DNA from 3 places in the Peribacillus sp. FSL E2-0159 genome. Region 1 is predicted to be linked to each of the others. Evidence: riboswitches for the same ligand, from Rfam matches in the RefSeq annotation. Region 1 holds a riboswitch; each other region holds the start of a gene.
The links. Region 1 has a riboswitch for glycine ahead of gcvT (glycine cleavage system aminomethyltransferase GcvT). Riboswitches for the same ligand answer to the same signal wherever they lie in the genome.

Region 1 (2,277 bases):
GAATATGAAACTTGGTATTCAATTCAAAAGCCCATTGTGTGACAAGGGAAGCCGGAACAAGGATCAATACTTTTTTTACAAGGCCTCTAATCATATACTCTTTTAGGATCAAGCCTGCTTCAATTGTTTTTCCGAGACCTACCTCATCAGCTAAAATGGCCTTTCCATTCATCTTTTCCACCACTTGCTTGGCTGCTTCCAATTGATGGGGAAGCGGGGTTAACTGCGGAAGGTGTTTAGGCGCCTGTAAACCTTCAAAATCAGGGATGATAAGATTTTCCTCCATTTGAACCGCCAATTTATAAAGCTCCCAATTTCCCCATGGACCGTCATTTTCCATCTTTTGCAGAAACTCGTCATTCCATTCAGAATTGAAGGATATATTGATTTTCATAGAAATAACTCCCTCTTAAATCATAAATTCCTTAATAAAAGGTCAAAACCCGAACATTTCATATGTGAAGTAAGAAAAATATTTCTCTTCAAAAGATATTGCAGAGTTAAGTTTCTTAGGGTAGGATATAAGTATATTTAGAAAATTCCAATTTCCAAAAGCTACAAAGAATCTTTGTACATCGATTTTGCAGTTCGCGTTTTCTTAGTATGGGCTATAGGCTCCTAATTTATCCAAGATTACTGAAGGAGATCACTCAAACGGTTTCTGGAGTTTTAGGAGAATTGGCAGAGAATGCATTCCATGTTGCTCAAAGGTTTTACCGATGCTTGGGGCTTATTCGGTTACTTTCATTGGTAGACCATTTATATGCGGGTGAAGATAAGGGGAGAGACTACGGATGTAGCGCCGAAGGAGCAAACTTAGCAGTGAATCTCTCAGGCAAAAGAACTCTTATTGGACGCAACTCTGGAGAGCGCCGCCCGTTTTGGGACGGCCACCAAAGGGGAAAACCTATTATATAGGTAAACTTTCAGGTTTCAGGACAGAGAAAAAGCTCAAACGGGCTTTCTCTGTCCTTTTTTGTGCTTTTTTCACATCATGAATCAGGAAATATCTGATGCGTAATGACAAGAAGCTTTTGATAATGAAGCCAATTAATTTAAAAAAATCTGAAGGGGGTCATTTTTTGACCAATTTAAAAAGAACACCACTATTTGAGGTTTATCGTGAATACGGAGGTAAAACGATTGATTTTGGCGGCTGGGAACTTCCTGTCCAATTTTCGGGTATAAAGGACGAACATGAAGCCGTACGTACAAAAGCGGGGTTATTCGATGTTTCCCATATGGGGGAAGTCGATGTTAAGGGTCCTGGGAGCCTTTCCTTTTTACAGAAGATGCTGACTAATGATATTTCAAAGTTGCAACAGGGCGGTGCCCAATATACAGCCATGTGTTATGAAAACGGAGGCACGGTTGATGATCTTATTGTGTATAAAAGGGCTGAGGACGATTACCTGCTCGTGGTCAATGCAGCGAATACAGAAAAAGATTTCAATTGGCTGCAAGCTAATTTAACGGAAGATGTCCAAATTACGAATGTATCGAGTGACTATACACAGCTGGCACTTCAAGGACCATCTGCAGAGAAGATATTACAAAAACTATCGGAAAATACTGCCCTAAGTGACATTGGATTTTTCAAGTTCAAGGAAAATGTCATGATAAGCGGTATCTCCACGATGGTATCCCGTACTGGATACACTGGTGAAGATGGTTTTGAGATATATAGCGACAGTAAAAATGGTCCTGCCCTTTGGAAGGCGATTATGGATGCCGGAAAGGATGAGGGGGTTCAGCCGATTGGTTTAGGTGCTCGTGATACCCTGCGTTTTGAAGCGAAACTGCCGCTGTATGGGCAGGAGCTTTCAGCGGACATCACCCCAATAGAAGCCGGTATTGGTTTTGCGGTAAAAGTGGATAAGGAAGTTGATTTTTTCGGGAAGGCCGTTCTTGCTGAGCAAAAGGAGAAAGGGGCTCCCCGCAAGCTTGTGGGAATTGAAATGATTGACCGTGGCATTCCACGTCATGGGTATAAGGTCTACAGCGGTGACAAAGTCATTGGTGAGGTCACGACTGGTACCCAATCACCAACGTTGAAGAAAAACGTGGGATTGGTACTTATCGATAAGGAATTTTCGGTGCTGGATGCGGAAGTCGAAGTGGAAATCCGTTCCAAACGTTTGAAAGCCGTTATAATACAAACACCTTTTTATAAAAAACCACGTAAATAGAGGGGAATGGTCATTAGATGAAACATCGTTATTTACCCATGACTGAGCAAGATAAACAAGAAATGCTGAAAGTTATAGGGGCATCTAC
Region 2 (2,277 bases), 1.1 Mb from region 1:
GCATTGGAAGGTACTTTACGGTCATTAAGTTTTGCAAACGGTACAGGTGCATTTTTATCTTTGGCAAGTGAGTATACCATCCGGCTTGTACTGAAGATTGCGCTGTTACATGCCGAAGCAGCCGATGTTAGGACGACAAAATTAACGATACCAGCAGCTCCAGCGATACCTACAGCCACAAATACTTGAACGAATGGGCTTTCCGTTGGGATGATTGCGTTCCACGGATAAACACTCATGATGACAATAAGTGCGCCAATGTAGAAAATTATAATCCGAATAGGAATATTATTGATCGCCTTGGGGATAACTTTTTCTGGATCTTCTGTTTCACCTGCTGTAAGTCCTACAAGTTCAATGCCCACAAACGCAAACACTACCATCTGGAATGAGAGGACAAAACCATTTATTCCATTTGGGAACATACCTTCGTGACTCCATAGATTCGTGAAACTTGCTGCGCCTGAATCAGTGGAAAAGCCTTTAATTATCATGAAAATACCGATAACAATTAATGCTAGAATAGCTATGACCTTAATTAATGCGAACCAGAATTCCATTTCGCCAAAAAGTTTTACGGTTGCAAGATTCATAAATAGCAGAATGACTAGTGCAATTAATCCAGGCATCCACTGCGGTACGGAGGGAAACCAATACTGAGTATAAAGTCCAACTGCTGTTAAGTCGGCCATTGCGATTGAAATCCAGCAGAACCAGTATGTCCAGCCGGTTACAAATGCTGCCATATTACCTAAATAGTCTCTTACAAAGTCAACAAAGGAATGATAGTTCAAATTAGATAAGAGTAGTTCTCCAAGTGCGCGCATGATTAAAAAACAAATGATGCCTGTAATCATGTAAGCAAATAGAATTGATGGCCCAGCTAAATGAATAGATTTTCCTGCTCCAAGAAATAATCCCGTTCCGATTGCACCACCAATAGCTATGAGTTGTACATGCCTGTTTTTTAACCCTCTATCCAACTTTTGTTCCTGCATACGATTCCCCACTTTCTACTTTTATAGGCTACTTGGAATTTTTTCTTTAAAAAGGGTCAGTCCTTCAATGAGAGTGAATTATTAGCATACTGGAGACTGCCCTATCACTGTAAACGCTTTCTTGGTGGGTACTTGATATAGTTTTTTGAAATAGATCTACCAACCTTTTTGAAAATATATCATTAGTTGTACAAATCAAAAGATAGACTCATTTATCTACATATCTCCATGCACTCTCCTCTCTTTTTATCTTTCCAAGTACAAAAAAAGACAGAGGAAAGATAGGGATTTTCCTAACTTCCTCTGTCCTTTTACCTGAGAGTTTAGCTCCTTCGGTGGCCTATGGCTCTCTTCAGAGACGCGTCCAATTGTAGTCCTTTTACCTGAGAGATTATTCCCTTGCTTTTTAGGGTTTGCTCCTTCGGTGCTAAACAATGTTTAGTCTCTCCCACAATCTTCATCCGCTGATATAGAGTTGTACTACTAGTTGTATATTATCGGGTTTTAATGGATATTTCAATTATTATCTGAAAAAGCTATATTTTCTGATAATTGAACAAGGACAAGTTTGAATTTTATGAACATGTTTAATTTGAAGTTATTAGCTACGAACAAACATAGCAGCTTTTCTATGTCGCAATGAATCCCAAACAAGCTTATGTATAGGCGAAACATTTTTACATTTTTCCGGGTGACAACACGGCTAAATTTTAAAGATGGGAAAGGAAATAAAGTCTATAGTTTTAACATAATTAATGTATGGAAAAAGAGAAAATTCGAGACTCGCGAAAATCCTTGCAGCAGTAAAGATTGTCTAGGAGCTTCCTCCCTAAGTTCAGCAGCATCAGAAGCCTTCTCTTCTTTATCAACTTCCTCTTCAGCCCCACCACCTGCTATATTAGCAATGATGACTATTGCTAGAACCCATACCCACCACTTCTTTGGCTTCTTTAGCTTGATTTTCTTTTCCTTAACCATTTAACCTTATACCCCCTTTACAGTTTTTCAGACGGACTGTTGTAAACAAAAATAGAATAACATAATTTGGATCAATACGGTTTATATTTATCATCACGCATTCATTTTCACTATGCTTAACGTGCTAAAGAAACCATCTCCCATGCCAGGACTCTAATTTGGTTAGCCTCTTCTTTTAAAACATATTCATACAGTATGATCAATTCTATACCTTACCTTGATAAAATGACATATTTTAAGGGCGTGTTTAGGATGCTCCAAACACGCCCTTATAAAAATTCAATTGATTCATTTTTTTATA
Region 3 (2,277 bases), 2.6 Mb from region 1:
TTGAGTTCAAGGCTTTATTTCCATTAGCTATCTTTTTTTTCGATAATTATAGAGTATTACCAAGAGTATGAACCAGATTGGGGTCAAGAGCAGTGATAGTCGTGTAGCTTCAGCGAATAGCATAACAATAAGGATGAACAGGAATAATCCTAAAATGGCGTAATTGACAAAGGGTGTAAATGGAGCCTTGAAAGTAGATTCGGCTCTTAGGTCAGGCCTTGTTTTCGAATACTTGATATGGGAGATCAAGATAATGCTCCATACCCAAATGAAACAGATGGCACTGATGGTCGTCACGACGGTAAATGCCTGTTCCGGTATCAGCTTGCTTAATAATGCCCCTATTGATACAACGATTGTAGATGTTAATAAGGCATTGCTCGGAACAGCCTGTTTATTTAATTTTTCCAGTTTAGCAGGGGCTTCGCCATTCCTGCTTAACGTATAGAGTATTCGGCTTGTTGAAAATAAACCGCTGTTGCATGCTGAAGCAGCGGATGTCAAAACGACGAAGTTGATGATCCCTGCAGCGACTGGAATGCCGATTAAAGCAAAAACCTCTACAAATGGGCTGCTTGTGGCATCAAGTTGTGTCCATGGGTTGACGCAGAGAATGACGAATATGGCACCAACATAGAAAAGTAAAATCCGGACAGGGATTTTATTGATGGCAGATGGAATGTTCTTTCTCGGGTTAGCCGTTTCTGCTGCGGAAACCCCGACCAATTCGACACCGACAAATGAGAAGACTACTAACTGTAAAGATAATAGGAATCCGGAAATGCCATTGGGGAACATGCCACCATGATTCCATAGGTTCGTTAGGGAAACCGTTCCGGTATTGGTATTGAAGCCGATGATCAAAAGAAAGATTCCAACGATGATCAAGGCGATGATCGTGATTACTTTAATGATGGCAAACCAGAATTCCAATTCGCCAAATATCTTAACGGTCAATAGGTTCAATCCTAACAGAATGACCAGGCATATTAGTGCCGGAATCCATTGAGGGACATCAAACCAATATTGTATATAGACACCCACAGCTATGATATCGGCCATTGCGGTCATGATCCAACAAAACCAATATGTCCATCCTGTCACGAAGCCAGCCCATGGACCGACATATTCGGTTGCGAATTCAGTGAATGATGCATACCCTGCATTGGATAAGAGCAATTCCCCTAAGGCCCTCATCACAAAAAACAAGGCAATCCCTATTATCAGATAGGAAAATAATATGGAAGGCCCTGCTAATTGTATAGCTTTTCCGGAACCTAAAAATAAACCGGTGCCAATGGTTCCTCCTATTGCAATCAGTTGTACATGTCGATTTTTTAAATCTCTTTTTAATTCCTGTTTAGCCAATTCGAACTCCCCCGTCTTTTATAGTCTTGGTAGTGAATGATTTCAACCTGCATGGTCTTGGAGAGAGGGACTGATTTTTTCGCCCAGCTTGCCTTTCCCATTGGTTTTTTAGTTGTTGGTTCTAGTCCAATCACAAAATGGACAATAAAAAAAGAGATTGGATAATACCAATCTCTTAAAGGGTTCAGAATAACAATTTATCATTCGTTACTCTTCTGTCCTTTTGCCTGAGATTGTGAATCCTTCGGCGCTGCATCTTGTACAGTCTCTCCAGAAGCTGCTCCTGCTATAGTGTCATCCATAGCATTCATCGCTTGCTTTTATGCGGTTGTGAAGAAATGTCAGTCAGTGATAATCTTCCACTGCTGAATCATTCATTATACTTATAAAATAATATTGGAATTCTATCATCTATTATTCGGTAGGTCAACAAATTTTTTGAAGTGAAACAGGCTTATTTTATAGTGAACGTTTTTGTAAAGGTTAGCACTAATGATAGTTTTCCACTCATTTTGAAGTATCACTATTATGAAATACTGAACATCATTTTTTTAAAATGATATTTTTAGATTGGGAAAATCGCCAAGATATATTTGGTAACTGTTTTTTTCAAAAATACAATTGTATTTTTACAGAATATTTACTATTATAAGATAAGAAAATAAAATTGAAGTGTTATGTAATATTGATTACGTTAAAGCATTTCTAATCGCAATAATTAATGGAGAGTCATTCGTGGTAAAGATAGAAAAGCATTACCGATATTGCACCTGGGGGAGTTAATCATGTCGAACAAGGAATTAAAGAGAGGGCTGGAATCAAGACATATTCAAATGATAGCTTTGGGCGGAACCATCGGGGTCGGTTTATTCATGGGTTCTGCGAGCACGATCAAATGGACTGGGCCCT

Region 2: linked by a shared signal. The riboswitch ahead of NYE63_RS13875 (amino acid permease) and the one ahead of gcvT (glycine cleavage system aminomethyltransferase GcvT) in region 1 are both predicted to bind glycine.
Region 3: linked by a shared signal. The riboswitch ahead of NYE63_RS03405 (amino acid permease) and the one ahead of gcvT (glycine cleavage system aminomethyltransferase GcvT) in region 1 are both predicted to bind glycine.

Annotation. Positions count from the first base shown of each region.
Region 1 covers NZ_CP152053.1:3,890,791-3,893,067, reverse strand. The annotation lists gene NYE63_RS18950 (SNF2-related protein) at 1-394, opposite strand, end outside; glycine riboswitch at 770-857, shown strand; gene gcvT (glycine cleavage system aminomethyltransferase GcvT) at 1,041-2,189, shown strand; gene gcvPA (aminomethyl-transferring glycine dehydrogenase subunit GcvPA) at 2,207-2,277, shown strand, end outside.
Region 2 covers NZ_CP152053.1:2,828,422-2,830,698, reverse strand. The annotation lists gene NYE63_RS13875 (amino acid permease) at 1-998, opposite strand, end outside; glycine riboswitch at 1,360-1,459, opposite strand; gene NYE63_RS13870 (hypothetical protein) at 1,734-1,976, opposite strand.
Region 3 covers NZ_CP152053.1:693,973-696,249, forward strand. The annotation lists gene NYE63_RS03405 (amino acid permease) at 28-1,368, opposite strand; glycine riboswitch at 1,574-1,652, opposite strand; gene NYE63_RS03410 (amino acid permease) at 2,154-2,277, shown strand, end outside.